2 regions of the Exiguobacterium sp. s157 genome follow, and region 2 is predicted to be linked to the other one. Evidence: riboswitches for the same ligand, from Rfam matches in the RefSeq annotation. Region 2 holds a riboswitch; the other holds the start of a gene.
What was found. Region 2 has a riboswitch for S-adenosylmethionine ahead of msrA (peptide-methionine (S)-S-oxide reductase MsrA). Riboswitches for the same ligand answer to the same signal wherever they lie in the genome.
Positions count from the first base shown of each region.

Region 1: linked by a shared signal. The riboswitch ahead of KNP67_RS07390 (Na+/H+ antiporter NhaC family protein) and the one ahead of msrA (peptide-methionine (S)-S-oxide reductase MsrA) in region 2 are both predicted to bind S-adenosylmethionine.

Region 1 covers NZ_JACSLQ010000003.1:42,929-50,278, forward strand. Annotated here, with positions in the region: gene KNP67_RS07385 (GGDEF domain-containing protein) at 1-1,641, shown strand, start outside; SAM riboswitch class I at 1,738-1,833, shown strand; gene KNP67_RS07390 (Na+/H+ antiporter NhaC family protein) at 1,886-3,187, shown strand; gene KNP67_RS07395 (TVP38/TMEM64 family protein) at 3,215-3,859, opposite strand; gene trhO (oxygen-dependent tRNA uridine(34) hydroxylase TrhO) at 4,085-5,026, shown strand; gene KNP67_RS07405 (divergent PAP2 family protein) at 5,143-5,568, shown strand; gene KNP67_RS07410 (PucR family transcriptional regulator) at 5,671-6,894, shown strand; gene ald (alanine dehydrogenase) at 7,024-7,350, shown strand, end outside.
Region 2 covers NZ_JACSLQ010000005.1:120,179-127,528, reverse strand. Annotated here, with positions in the region: gene KNP67_RS10825 (SMP-30/gluconolactonase/LRE family protein) at 1-231, opposite strand, end outside; gene rlmN (dual-specificity RNA methyltransferase RlmN) at 408-1,469, opposite strand; gene KNP67_RS10815 (amidase family protein) at 1,539-2,942, opposite strand; gene KNP67_RS10810 (hypothetical protein) at 3,054-3,215, shown strand; SAM riboswitch class I at 3,260-3,361, shown strand; gene msrA (peptide-methionine (S)-S-oxide reductase MsrA) at 3,426-3,938, shown strand; gene KNP67_RS10800 (GRP family sugar transporter) at 3,968-4,831, opposite strand; tRNA gene KNP67_RS10795 (tRNA-Ala) at 4,966-5,038, shown strand; gene KNP67_RS10790 (four-helix bundle copper-binding protein) at 5,152-5,484, shown strand; gene KNP67_RS10785 (3'-5' exonuclease) at 5,550-6,116, shown strand; gene KNP67_RS10780 (bifunctional glycosyltransferase family 2/GtrA family protein) at 6,160-7,221, opposite strand; gene KNP67_RS10775 (sodium:calcium antiporter) at 7,324-7,350, opposite strand, start outside.

The sequences.
Region 1 (7,350 bases), on a different contig from region 2:
ATTTGGAGTATGCTATTCGGTTTGACGCTCATCTTGTTCGCTACAGGCGTATTGAACATGCCGGCCATCGAGCCGTTACCGTTCATCTTGATCGCGTTGCTCGTCATTATTTTTCAAATGGACTCCATTGAACGGAAAGGCGTCTACTTTACCTTTTCAGAAAGTATCGTCTTAATTATTTTTCTATTCTTTGATTTTGAGACAGCGCTGTTCGTCAATCAGATTGGACTACTCGTCTTCCAGTTCGTCAACTTGAAACCGCGCGTCGCGCTTCGACGGTTCCGTTTTACGTATCCGTGGAATGCCATCACGTCATTTTTGGAAATCGCCATCCCGGCCAGCGTCTACTTGGCACTTGGTGGTGTGACCGGTCTCGGATTCTATTCCCAAGAATCGTTCCTCCCGCTTGCCGGTTTGATTATTGCCATCATTTTGAACACGGTCGTCCAAAAGTATCAAGTCGGCTGGTGGTTCCGCGTCGACATCCCGGTCCGCGACTTTTTAAGCATCGCGTTTTACACGTATATCGTCAGTCTCGTCTTCATTTTGGCGGCCTCGCTCTTCCGGGAGACAAACTTGCTCGTCGTCAGCAGTATCGCCGCCGCACTCACGTTCTTTATTAAGCGACTCATCATTCAAAAAGGTCGACAAGACGCCTTCAAATCGTTGATTGAACAATATGATGAAGCAAAAGAAGCCGTATCGCTATCGCAAAGCGAGGCACAAGCCATCGAAGTGTTCCTCAGTCAATGTGAGCGACTCAACGAGTACGATGAAGGGTACGTCGAGTTCAAACTGTTTGATCGCACACTTTACTTTGATTTGAAGACGCGCCAGCCGATCGATCGCCATGTCGTCTTTGAATTACTCGATGCAACCTATCCGAACGAAGCCTCGGTCGAGTACGAGATGCGCTTCGAATGGGACGCCCCGCTGTCGAACGAATTTAATGAAGACTATCATAGCTTCATCTCGGTCCGTTCCGAGGAAATCGAAGGAATCCGCACGTGGATTGTGATGACGGGCGAGCACGTCTATGGCTATCCGCCCATCATTCAACGCGAGATTGTCAAACTGCTCAAGTCGTTCAATCGGACGATCAGTCGTTGTCATGAACGCGACCGCCTCTATACTGAGAGCCGGACGGACAGCTTGACGCTGCTTGCCAATGCGCGGGCTTTTTATGAATACGGGATTCAACAGATCTCGGACGGCTCGATGTATCCGATTTCCGTCGCGATGCTCGATATCGACTTCTTCAAAAAAATCAATGACACGCACGGTCACCAAGTCGGAGACAGTGTGCTCCAAGAATTCGGTCGCCGCATTCGTCAAGTGCTCCGCACCGAAGACTTTGCCGCCCGTTACGGCGGTGAAGAGTTCATCTTGCTCTTAAACCGTTGTGATGTTGAGGCCGCCGTCGAGATCGCCGAGCGCATCCGCCAACAAATCGAGAACAAACCGTTCCACGTCGACGGAATCGATATACCCGTCACCGCTTCAATCGGTGTCGATACGATTCAGTCGTTCGGCGACAAACGTCTTGACGATACGATTCGTAACGCCGACCGCGCGCTCTACGTCGGCGGGAAATACGCCGGTCGCAACCGCGTCGCCCATTATAATTTCTTAACGACCTGACTCGCCCCCACGTTCATCGCGTGGGGGTTTGCTATTGACAAGCAGATTTGAAACAGGTACGTTAGGGAACGTGTCTTATAACTAAATATCACAACTTTTTTATCAAGAGAGACTGAGGGACTGGCCCGATGACGTCTCGGCAGCGGGTAACCTGTGCCAAATCCAGCGAGCGGTCTGCTCGAAAGATGAAAAAAGTGTTTCTTGTCGAGAGAGCCTTTTTTCAGAAGGCTCTCTTTTTATTTTTATGAATGAGGTGAATCGATTGGAACAACCAACAGCTAACAAATGGGCGCTCTTGCCCTTACTCGTCTTCCTCGTCTTCTTTATCGGGGCAGGCATCTATTATGACGACTTTTATAAATTCCCCGTCTTGATCGCGGCCTTGATTGCCGTGATCGTCGCGGCGATGATGACGAAAGGGAGCGTCACCCAGACGGTCGAACGCGTCGCCCAAGGTGCCGGGAACCCGAGCATCCTCATCATGGTGTTCATCTTCTTGCTCGCCGGTGCGTTTTCAAGCGTCGCCGAAGCAATCGGTGCGATTGACGCGACCGTCAATGCGGCATTGACGTTACTACCGCCCTCGCTCCTATTGAGCGGCCTATTCGTCATCGCAGCCTTCATCTCGATGGCGATGGGTACGTCGACCGGGACGATCGCCGCACTGGCGCCGATCGCTCTCGGCATCCATGAGGAGAGCGGCGTCAATATCGCTATCGCGGCGGCCGCCGTCGTCGGGGGTGCCATGTTCGGGGATAACTTGTCGTTCATTTCGGACACGACGATTGCAGCCGTCCGCACCCAGCGGACGAACATGCGCGACAAGTTCCGGACCAACTTTTGGATCGTCTTGCCGGCAGCCGTCATCACAACGATTTTACTCGCTGCCCTATCGAGCGGAGAATCGACCATCGAGCCGGCGGCGTTTGAATGGTATAAGTTGATTCCGTATCTAGCGGTTATCGTGCTCGCTTTGACGGGAATGAACGTCATCCTTGTCTTGCTCGGCGGCATCGCCCTAACCGGCATCATCGGTCTATTGGATGGCAGTCTAGCCGTCACCACGTACGTCACCGCCATGGCGGACGGCATGATGGGCATGGCCGAGATTTCACTCCTGACATTGCTCATGGGTGGGCTCGTCGGACTCATCTCGCACAACGGCGGACTCACGTACTTGCGTGACGCGCTCACGTCCCGAATTAAAAGACGGGCCGGCGCGGAGTGGAGCATCGCCGGGCTCGTCAGTGCGACAAACGTCGCGACGGCGAACAACACGATTTCGATTCTCGTGGCTGGTCCGCTCGCCGCGAACATCGCCGACGATTATGACATCGAACGTAAAAAGTCTGCGAGTGTACTCGATATCTTCTCGTGCGGGGTCCAAGGTCTGCTGCCTTACGGGGCACAGCTTCTCATTGCGGCCGAACTGACGAACACGGCATCACCGGCGCTCGTGCCGTATATGTTCTATCCGTTCTTGTTGTTCATTTGCGGAGGATTGGCCATCGCCTTTAACTTCCCGCGTTTCAAAAAACGCGCTTAACGAAAACGACCTTGTGAAGCTGTCGCTTCACAAGGTCGTTTGTCGTTTCGCTTCAAGTTCACGTTTCAGCTGCTCGTTACGTTTTCTGAAGGCACGCCGTTTGAGCAGTTCTTCGAGTCCGCGGCTGATTACCCACAGAACGAACAGCAACAGGACGAGCATCGATAATCGGAACGGGCTTTGGATAAACTCTTCCCACTGGTCACCGATGACAGAGAAAATCAAGACGACGAGCAACTTCCCAAACCCGGCCGCCATAATGAACGTCCGGAGCGGCATTTGGATGAGGGCGAGTAAATACGTAATCAAACTGACCGGAATGAACGGGAGCGAGTAGAGAAATCCGAGCGAGACCGGACTCATATGATTGATGCGTTCGAGCCAATAGACGCCTTGTTTATGCCTCTCGAGCCATCGCGTCATCGGCTTTCGAAAGACGTAGCGAACAGCTGCAAACACAAGAATCGTCCCGAGCAAGCTTCCGACCCACGACAATAACGTCCCGAGCCAAAAACCGTACGTTGCTGCGTTCGCCGAGATGATGAGGACGAGCGGGAGAAATGGAAAGATGGCTTCCAGGAAAGGTGCCCCGAGTCCTGCCCAAGGTCCGCCCGGAAGTCCTTGTAGCCATTCAATCAAGTTTAAAATATATTGTTGGAGTGATGTCAGCATGTCAGTTTCCACCTTCAACTTTCGTTATTCCCTTTTTACCCGATTTCGCTCAGGAAGACGCATCCCCCTGCCCACCGCCGTAAAAAAATAAAAAGTATTTGCGAAATTCCGCTGTGATATCTATCATATAATATGGACTTGTGGTTGCAGGCAAGTCCGTTCGTCGAACGACACAACCCAACGTTCGTTTTCCTGCAAAAAACTGAACACAGGGGAGTAACACACATGGAAACAAAACCAATGCGGGTCTTACTGTACTATAAGTACGTCAATATCGAAGACCCAGAAACGCTCACACAAGAGCACCTCAAGTATTGCAAGGACCTCGGTATCAAAGGACGCATCTTGATTTCTTCCGAAGGAATCAACGGGACGTGCTCTGGAACTTGGGAACAGACCGAGCAGTACATGAACGACTTGAAAGCGAACCCGCTATTCAGCGACATCGAGTTCAAAATCGATGAGGTCGAAGAGCATGCGTTCTCGAAAATTTTTGTCCGTCATAAGAAAGAGCTTGTGACGTGGCGCTTTGATGGTGAGTTCGACGTGCCTAAACAGCACGGTGCATACCTCGAACCGGCAGAATGGAAAGAGATGATGAATCGCGACGATGTCGTCATCCTCGACGTTCGTAACAACTACGAGTACGATCTTGGTCACTTTAAAAACGCGATCAAAATCGATGTAGAGGCTTCTCGTTACATGCCAGATTGGCTCGAAGAGAACAAGGACCTCTACGAAGGGAAAACGTTACTCACGTACTGTACCGGAGGCGTCCGTTGCGAGAAATTTACCGCATATATGCGTGACCAAGGTCACGACAACATTTTCCACCTTAAAGGCGGCGTCGCCATGTACGGCAAAGACGAAGCCACGAAAGGCGAAGACTGGGAAGGTGAGCTTTACGTCTTTGACGAGCGCATCAACGTCCCGGTCAACACGGTCAACCCGTCCGTGGTTTCGGAGTGCATGCACTGCGGAACGAAGACGGTCCGCTACGTTAATTGTGCCAACCCGGTGTGTAATGCCCAACACTTCTGTTGTGAAGAGTGTGAACCGAAACAAATGCGTTCATGCTCGAAAGAGTGCCAGGAGCATCCACGTAACCGCTATATCATCGAGAATATCGCGGACAAACTTCAGGAGACTGAAGGCGTCGTCGGGTAACAAAAATCGACCAGAAAGCACTTCGAGCCTACGCTCGAGGTGCTTTTTTGACAGAAACTTTACGTCTAGCCGATGACAGAATCGGGTATAGTGTAGATACCATTGTCAGACAGGAAGTGAATCGATTGCTCTTTAACGAACCTTTACTCGCCGCCTTGCTCGCTTGGTTCATCGCACAAGCAGCCAAGCTCGTAACCGAACTCATTAAAACACGAGATTTTGAATTAGAAATCATGTTTGCCTCGGGTGGGATGCCAAGTTCCCACTCTTCGACCGTCGTCGCCTTAGCGACCGTCATCGGTCGAGTCGAAGGAATCGATTCCAGTATGTTCGCACTCGCCTTGATTTTCGCGACGATCGTCATGTACGATGCGACCGGCGTTCGTCAGGCGGTCGGATTCCAGGCCCGCTTGTTGAACGACTACTTCAAAGGAATCAAGCACGAGACGCCCATCTTAAATGAGCTGGTCGGTCATACCCCGTTCCAAGTCATCGTCGGGGCTTTACTCGGTCTCGTGGTCGGACTGTTTTTCCCAATTTAATGTGAATGATGCAGGCATGTCGTTCCCCCCTTCTAAAAACTCACCATCTTTTTGTGAACTTTCACAACAGAGACGGTATAGTGAAAGAGAGGAGGAATCGACATGCCTTTTTTGCAGAAATCTTATGAGTCGCTCGATACGCTCGCCGAAGCAATCGGGCAAGCGATTCGGGCCCCCATCACGATTGAGAATCGACACCATCAGTTACTGGCCTATAGCACCCACCCCGACTCGACGGACCCGGCACGAATCGCGACGATTATCGGCCGCCGTGTCCCGGAAGCAGTCATCGAAGACTTATGGGAAAGTGGCATCCTTCAAGAAGTGATCGACCGCGACGAACCGGTCGTTATCCCGGCCCGAATGGCCGTTGGTCTCAGTGAGCGGGCGGCCGTCGTCATCAAGCAACAAGGTGACGTGCTCGGTTACATTTGGAGCCTGGCCCGAACGACGCCGTTCTCAGAACAAGAACTCACCGTCCTACAAGAAGGGGCGAACATCGCCAAAAAATTGCTGATGACCATCGCGATGCACGAACGGCGCATCGACGCCGAATTGGAACGTTTCTTTTTAGAAGTGCTGGCCACTCCCGTCTTATCGCCATCCCACCGCGATCGCTTGAATGAGCTCGCACCGATTGCCGTCGCCAGCCGCCTCACCGTGATTGAATGTGCCCAGCCGGTCACCCCGCAACTGGCGGAACGACTGTTTTATGTATTGGCGACCCAGCAAGCGATTGAAGTCGTCCTGCACGCGATCGATGGCCAGCAGTTACTCGTCTGGCATTATATGAAATCGGACTTGGCCGAGGAAGAAACGGCGCTCTTGCAGTGGGCCGACCGCTTTGAAACGCAGCTCCGAGACAAGTTCATTGAAGCGGAGCCGCGCCTTGGCATCAGTCGACGTTTTTTTGAGAGCGACATGCTCTATGCGGCGATGGAAGAAGCACGACGCGTCACGTCGCTTCGCCGAAAATTCCCGTATGAGCTTGCGACATCGCGCACGTTCGAACAGATCGGAATTTATCAGCTCGTTCCCGATTTGGCCCGACGCATCGGGCTTCGTCTCGAGACGCATCCGACCATCGAGCGCCTACAGGCGTATGACGTCACGCATCATACTGAACTCGTCACGACGCTCGAATGGTATTTCTATTTTGATGGGAACGTCAAGCGTGTCGCCGCTCATCTTCACATCCATCCGAATACCGTGCTCTACCGGATTCGGCGGATTGAAGAACTGACGAACATCACCCAAGTCTCGCTCCCTGAACGGGCCGCCGTTTATCTTGCCATTAAGGCCGGTCAATACCGCCAAGACGATTAACGCCTACTTTGTGTTTTTTCACAAAGTGGGCGTTATCACTTTTAGAATCCATGCTAAAGACAGCGTTTTCGGATGGGTCTATACTAGAGGTGTGAACAAATTGTGTCAGTAGAGAAAGGGGAACTTTACATGAAAATCGGGGTATTGAAAGAGATTAAAAACAACGAAAACCGCGTCGCCTTGACGCCGATGGGTGCAGCCGTATTAACTGAACTTGGACACGAGGTCCTCATCGAGACAGAAGCGGGCGTCGGTAGCGGCTTCACAAATATGGAGTATGTCGATGCGGGGGCAACCATCGTCGACACCGCTGCGGACGTTTGGGAAAACGTGGAATTGGCGTTGAAAGTAAAGGAACCGCAACCATCGGAATATCGTTATTTCCGTCCTGACTTGACCCTCTTCACTTATTTGCATTTGGCGGCCGAACCAGAACTCACGAAAGCACTTGTCGAT
Region 2 (7,350 bases):
AATCCCGTCTTTCAAGCCGACGACGACGCCGTCCGTCACTTTCGGGACCGCGAACCCGATCTGTTGTCCCATATCGAACGACGACAATTCATCTTCCTTCTCATCGTACCACCAAAGTGTATGTCCCTCGATATCGACCCAATAGAAGCGTTTCAGTTCCGCATCCCAACACGGGCCTTCCCCAAGCGTATTTCGAACTCGAATCCATAACGCAGCGTTTACTGTCTCCATTGAATTGCCTCCACTCTCTACATTGATTTCAAGTGACTATTCCCTGAGGGGGCAATCTCTATTCAACATTTCCCAAAATAGCAACCGCTCGGAAGAAAAATATTGAACCGGGCCGGCATCCTTCTAGGGCAGAAGACAAAAAAACTCCTTGAATCATGAGATTCAAGGAGTCCCTGTCATTTTGCGCCTTCGACATTCATATGCTTGCTGCGCAACTGGCCACAGGCCGCATCGATATCAGTCCCGTGCTCGAGACGGACACCGGTATTGATGCCCCGCTTCTTCAAGACGTCATAAAACGCCATGATGTCCTCAGACGTGCTCCGCTCATACTGAATATGCTCGTTGACCGGATTGTACGGAATCAAGTTGACGTATGACTTGTCTTTAATATCGTCAATCAAGTCGGCGAGTTCCTCGGCGTGCTCCGGCAAATCGTTCACTTTCGATAAGAGAATATATTCGAACGTGATGCGTTTGTTCGTCTTCTCGACGTAATAACGGATGGCCGGCATGAGCTTGTCGAGCGGGAACGCCCGGTTGATTTTCATGATTTGCGTCCGCAACGCATCGTTCGGGGCGTGGAGTGACAGCGCCAAATTGATGCGAAGATCGAGGTCCGCGAATTTGTAAATCTTGTCGGCGAGACCGCTCGTCGACACGTTGATTTTACGCGGTGCGATGGCGAGTCCGCGTTCGTCTTTGACGACACGGAGGAAATCGACCAAGTTATCGAAGTTATCGAACGGTTCCCCGATTCCCATGACGACGATATGACTGACGCGGGCACCTTCCCCGACCTCGTCCAAATAATGTTGCACGGTCATGATCTGTTCGACGACTTCGCCGGCCGTCAAATCGCGCGTCTTCTTCAAGAGACCGCTCGCACAGAAGCTACAGCCGATGTTGCAGCCGACTTGCGTCGTCACACAGACCGAACGTCCGTATTTGTGACGCATGAGCACCGTCTCGATATAGTGTCCGTCATGCAGTTTAAGTAAAAATTTGACCGTCCCGTCGCCCGCTTCTTGTTTGACGAACAGGTCTTGCGTCGAGATGACGTATTCGGCGGCGAGCGCCTCACGTACCTCGGCCCGTACCGAGATGTCCTCGATGTGCTTGACTCGGTCGATATAGAGCGAGTCCCAGATTTGTCTAGCGTGGAAGGCGCTGTATCCCCAAGAGACGCACGCTTCCGTCAGCTGATCGAATGTCAGCCCGTATATAGATGGTTTCATTGCTATCTGTCCTTTCTTCAATCCGCATACGTACCATTGTAGCGGACGTGGACGACCGGTGCAACGTTCTTATAACGGTGGGACGGGACGTGTCACGTGACGCTCGAACGCATAGGCGAGACGAATCAAGTCGCGTTCGGCATAGCTCGTCCCGGTGAATGATAGACCGAACGGGGCCCCGCTCGCCTTCAAGCGATACGGGATCGTGACGGTCGGATGGCCGGCTTTCGCCGCCATGTCATAATTGTGGTCATGCGGCAAGACGAGCGCATGAAGTTCCTGCTCGGCCAACAATCGGTCGATGCCGTCCGTCTTGGCGTGATAGACGTCGTCGAGGCGGCGCATCAAATAGGCGTCCTCAATCAAGCGACCCGATTGTTCGTTCGCTTTCTCGAACGTCTTCTGTCCGTGCGGAATCGTCTCCGGATGACTGTTGTTCCAGTTAATCAAATCCGACAACGTCTCATACGGGAGCTTCGTCGAGGCGAGATACGCCTCGATTCCGAGCTTGAACTCATGATACAGGATATCCCCTTGGTCGAGCCCTGCTTTCGACGGCAGTTCGACGGTGACGACCTCGATGCCGCTCTGTTTCAGCAATGCGATTGCTTCGTCGTAGAGCACCTGCTCTTCTTCCGACAAATCGGTCTTGACGACGCCGACACGCATCCCGACTGCTTGCCGCTCATCGAGACAAGTCCGGTAAGGCGGACCGGCCGGAAGATGCGCCGTCGCTGGGTCAGCGGGATCTTCCCCGACCATCGCCTCAAGGGCGAGCACCGCATCCCGGAGTGTCCGTGCCATCGGGCCGGCCGTGTCTTGCGACCGGGAGATCGGGATGATGCCGCTGCGGCTAATCAACCCGACGGTCGGTTTGATACCAACGATTCCGTTATGGACGCTCGGGTGGATAATCGAGCCGCTCGTCTCGCTGCCGACGGCGAGCAACGTCAAGTTGGCCGCGACCGCTGACGCCGAACCTGAACTCGACCCTCCGACATCGAGCTTGTCCCCATATGGATTGAGCGTCTGGCCACCGACCCCACTCCAGCCGTTTGGCATGCCCTCGGTCAAAAAGTTGGCCCATTCGGACAAGTTCGCTTTCCCGAGGATGATGGCCCCGCTCGCGCGCAGGCTTTGGACGAGATGGGCGTCCCGGCCGGCGAAGTGATGCGCGAGGGCGACGGCCCCGGCCGTCGTCTTCATCAATCCGGCCGTCTCGACATTGTCTTTAATCAACACCGGGATGCCGAGCAACGGCAAGCGGTCACCTCGTCGAAACGCCCGGTCGGCCGCCTCGGCCTCGAACAAGGCGTCCGGGTTCACTTGAATGACCGCTCTCAGCTTATCGTTCAACTGGGCGATTCGAGTCAAATAATAGGCCGTCACGTCACGCGCCGTGAACGTTCCTTCTTTATATCCGCGATGGGCGGTCTCGATATCGAGTTCGAAACATGTGTTTGGTTCAGTCATATAGATTCCTCCTTTGGTCACTCGATGGTATTCGCTATCGCCACATGATTTCCTGTTTTCGTTCGCCAACGAATATGTAACTTGGTACACTGAAAGAAAAGGGAGGTTACTATGAACCGTTCGTACGTTCTCGTCTTATTGTCCGTCTTTGCCTTGTTCTTCTTACAGCTATATGCCGGGGACGCTCCGTATACGCTACCGCTCTCCATCGTCCTCGTCATCTTGATTCTCGGCGCCACCTTGGTCCAACTTCGACGCAAACCAAACCGTTGACGCCGCTTCAAATCTGATGGTATGATGCTCTCACCAACTACATATCGATATCTCGAGTGAACGAGAGACCTGGCTCTATGACTTCACAGCAACCTGCTTCGGCAAGGTGCTACTTCCAGCAAGGCAGTTTGCCTTGGCCGATATGACAGAGCGCTCATGTCGATGACATGGGCGCTTTTTTTTGGAAATGAACATGAGGGGGACTTATTAATGGAAAAAGCAACATTCGCAGGCGGCTGTTTTTGGTGCATGGTGACGCCGTTCGAGGAACAACCTGGCATCGAGTCAATCGTATCCGGTTATACGGGAGGTCACGTCAATGACCCGACGTATGAACAAGTGAAGACAGGGACGACGGGACACTATGAGGTCGTCGAGATCACGTTCGACCCGACGCTGTTCGCTTATGAACGACTGCTCGAACTATATTGGATTCAGACCGACCCGACCGATGACGGCGGCCAGTTCCAAGACCGCGGCAGCCAATATGCGCCGGCCATCTTCTATCATACGGAAGACCAACGCGTGAAAGCAGAACAGAGTCGCGACGCGCTCGCGGCGAGCGGACGCTTCAAACAGCCGATTGTCACGAAGATTCTACCGGCCGACACGTTCTATCCGGCCGAGGAATATCATCAAGACTTCCATAAAAAAAATCCGGCCCACTATAAAGAGGACCGGAAGAAATCTGGGCGCGACGCATTCATCGAGCAAGCCTGGTAAACAAAAGACGGGTCGTCTGACCCGTCTTTTTAGCTCTTGGCAATCCCGAGCATGAATCCGGCCACGACGATGAGCCCGATTCCCATAAAGACGAAGACCCGTTCTTTCGTCGTCTTCTCTTCTTTCAATAGATAAATCCCGCCGAGCGTCGCCACGACGACGTTCAATTGGGACAAGGCGAATGACGTCGCGATGCCGACCTCACCGCTTGACACGAACAGCCCGAAGTTCCCGATCCCCCAAGCGAGACCGGCCAAAATGTTTTTGAACGTCTTCGGGTCGAACTTCTTCACATCTTTCTCACGCAGGCTGAACAAGAGCGCCGCGACGAACATCCCGACCGACTGCGGCAAGATGGCCGTGATGCCGTCGACCTCGAAATAGTTCGTCAAGACGGCATACGTCACATAACCGATACTCGACACGAGCAGGACGAGCAAACCTTTCTTCAAGGCGCCGCTGCTATCGCCATCTTTTTGTTGTTGGTATGACGTCAGTGCCGCCCCGATGATAATCAACACGAGCGCAGAAAAGCCGAGCCACAACTCGGTCGTCGTCTTCCAATCGCCGAGCACGATGACCCCGAACAACGACGTCCCGACGAGTTGCATCCCGGTGCTGATCGGCATCGCTTTCGATACACTTAAAATTTGGAACGACTGGAACTGTAAATATTGCCCGAGTGCCCAGAACACACCAGATATGAAGCCGGTCACGATTGCGAGCGTCGTGAACTCCGGATTGAAGACGAGTGCGATGATGACCGCCATCACCATCGCCCCAATCGTCGTCCCGATTAACTGTTGAATCGGCTTGCCGCCGACTTTCGAGACGATGAGTGGGATACTCCCCCACATCAAGGCAGGTAAGAGTGCGAGTAAAATCATTTCCATAGATAACACCTGCTTTCGTAGAATAACATTACCCATAATTTTCCCACGTTTACGCCCGATTAAACTTTGTTCAAAAAAATTTAAAAATACCCATTGCCAAATGTTTTACTAGGATGATATAATAATTTTCGAACGGGGCATTAGCTCAGCTGGGAGAGCGCCACGCTGGCAGCGTGGAGGTCAGCGGTTCGAGCCCGCTATGCTCCATTATGGAAGTCACCACTCATTTGAGGGGTGACTTTTTTGCGTCTCCGCCCGGTTTAAGTCACCTGGTAGCGGGTAATGATTGTAAGACATCATTATTCTAAGGGGGACTTACTATGGATCGTGCCTCTGTCGAAGAGACCATTTTAGCCGTCATCGACTGTATGCGGGCAAGCAATCACTGTTTCTCAAAATGTTTACAAGAAGAGGATTTATTGATGGTCGCCGAGTGTATCCGGCTGACGAAAGAATGTTCGGAAGTGTGTGCGCTCGCCTTGAACGCGCTCGAGACCGATTCGGCTTTCACCAAACCGATTGCTGCACTCTGCGCCCAGGTGTGCGACACGTGCGCCGTCGAATGTGGCCGCCATTTGCATGACCATTGCCAACGTTGTTCCGAAGCGTGTCTCCGCTGTGCCGAGGCGTGTCGCAACCTCGTGGCCGCATAATCGCTTTTTAGTCTAACGATATGTTAGACTTTTTTTATACTTGTTTTATGAGAAAGGGACCGATTATGTCACATTCAATTCTTGCCATCGACGTCGAGACGGCCAACCGCGATAGTCGCAGCATCTGCTCTGTCGGCTGGAGCCTACTCGTCGACGGTGAAATCATCGAGACGAACCAACTACTCGTCAATCCAGAAGAAGACTTTGACGCAGGCAATATCCGCGTCCACGGCATCCGGCCGAGCGACGTCTGGGACGCCCCAGCCTTACCCGAGGTGCTTGAACAGCTCTATCCGACGCTGCGGGATGTCGACCTCGTCATGGCGCACAACGCCTCATTCGATATGGGCGCTTTCAAGAAAGCGATCGCCAAATATGATTTATATACGTTTCCGACGATCGAGTACGGCTGTACCGTCAAGCTGTCGCGAAAACTGTATCCTCGACTGCCGAATCACAAGCTGAACACGATGGCGGAATATTTGAACGTCCCGTTCATCCATCACGATGCGGCTGAAGATGCCCGCGTCTGCGCGTTGCTTATGCGCGATATGATGCAGAAGACCGGGATTCATGACCCGCGTGAACTGCACCGCTATACATCGGTCAAGCTCGGGAAGCTCGCCTATTGACCCATAAGCATGCCAGACAGGCCAAGACAATCGTCTTGGCCTGTCACCGTTTAAAGATCCATCTTTTTTGGACGTAATAACTGACGACGAACAAAAGGCTGTCGACGAGCACTTTAATCCACACTTCCCCGTCCCGAAACAACAGGAACAATACATAGACGAGACCGGCCGACAACGCCATCTGCACGCCGACGAGACCGAAGTATTTCGGCATCGCCCGTCTCGCTTTCGAGTCGAATACGACTTTTCGATTCACCACGTAATTGAATAAGGACGAGATGATGCGGGCCAATACCGTCGCAATCAAGACATGGGTCGTCTCAAACCACGGATTCAATAAAAAAATGAACAAGGCATAGGCGCCGATATCTAATAAAAATGAGGCGACCGAGGATAACGAATAGGCTAAAAACATGCGATAAATCAGAATCGAGTCGATGACCGGGCGAAAATGGGACGAAGCGTTCTCGGCCACATACACGGTTTGAATCGGAATCTGTTGAATCGGGACTTGCCAACGTTTCGTGAACGTCAACATGTTCATCTCGAACTCATAGCGATTCCCAGGCACATCCAGCAACTGTTCCGCATAGCGCAATGGAACCGCCCGTAGACCGGTTTGGGTATCTTTCAGCCGAAGTCCGCTGCCGACGAGCATGACACCACGGGTCATCTGGTTCCCGAATCGGCTCCGGAACGGAATGTGTGCGCCCGAGAAATCACGGCAACCCATGACCAGATGATGCGGCCGCTGAATACCCGCCTCATATACATGTCTTACATCTTCCGGCAGATGTTGTCCGTCCGCATCGACGGTGATGACACCATGCGTACCGGGGAATCGTTCGACGACGTGACGAATCCCCGTCTTCAACGCCGCACCCTTGCCTTGATTCCGTTCATGGACGAGAACAGTCGTCACCCACTTCCCGACCTCATCGAAGACAGTTTGGGACGTCTCGGCACTTCCATCGTTCACGACGATGACATGGACAAACCCTGTCTCTTTCAGCTCGCGGACAAGTGTGAGAAGCGCTTGATCCGGATTATAGGCCGGAATCACGACGACATACTTATCTAGACGTTCCACGGAATGCATTTGCATCGCCACCCCTCCTTCCCTCCTTCTATACCCAAGACGATGAAAAGTGATTCCTCGGTCCGCGGCAAATAAAAAACACGGTGCCTCGGAGGACACCGTGCCAGATTAACCGATGAAGATGAAGTAAGACGA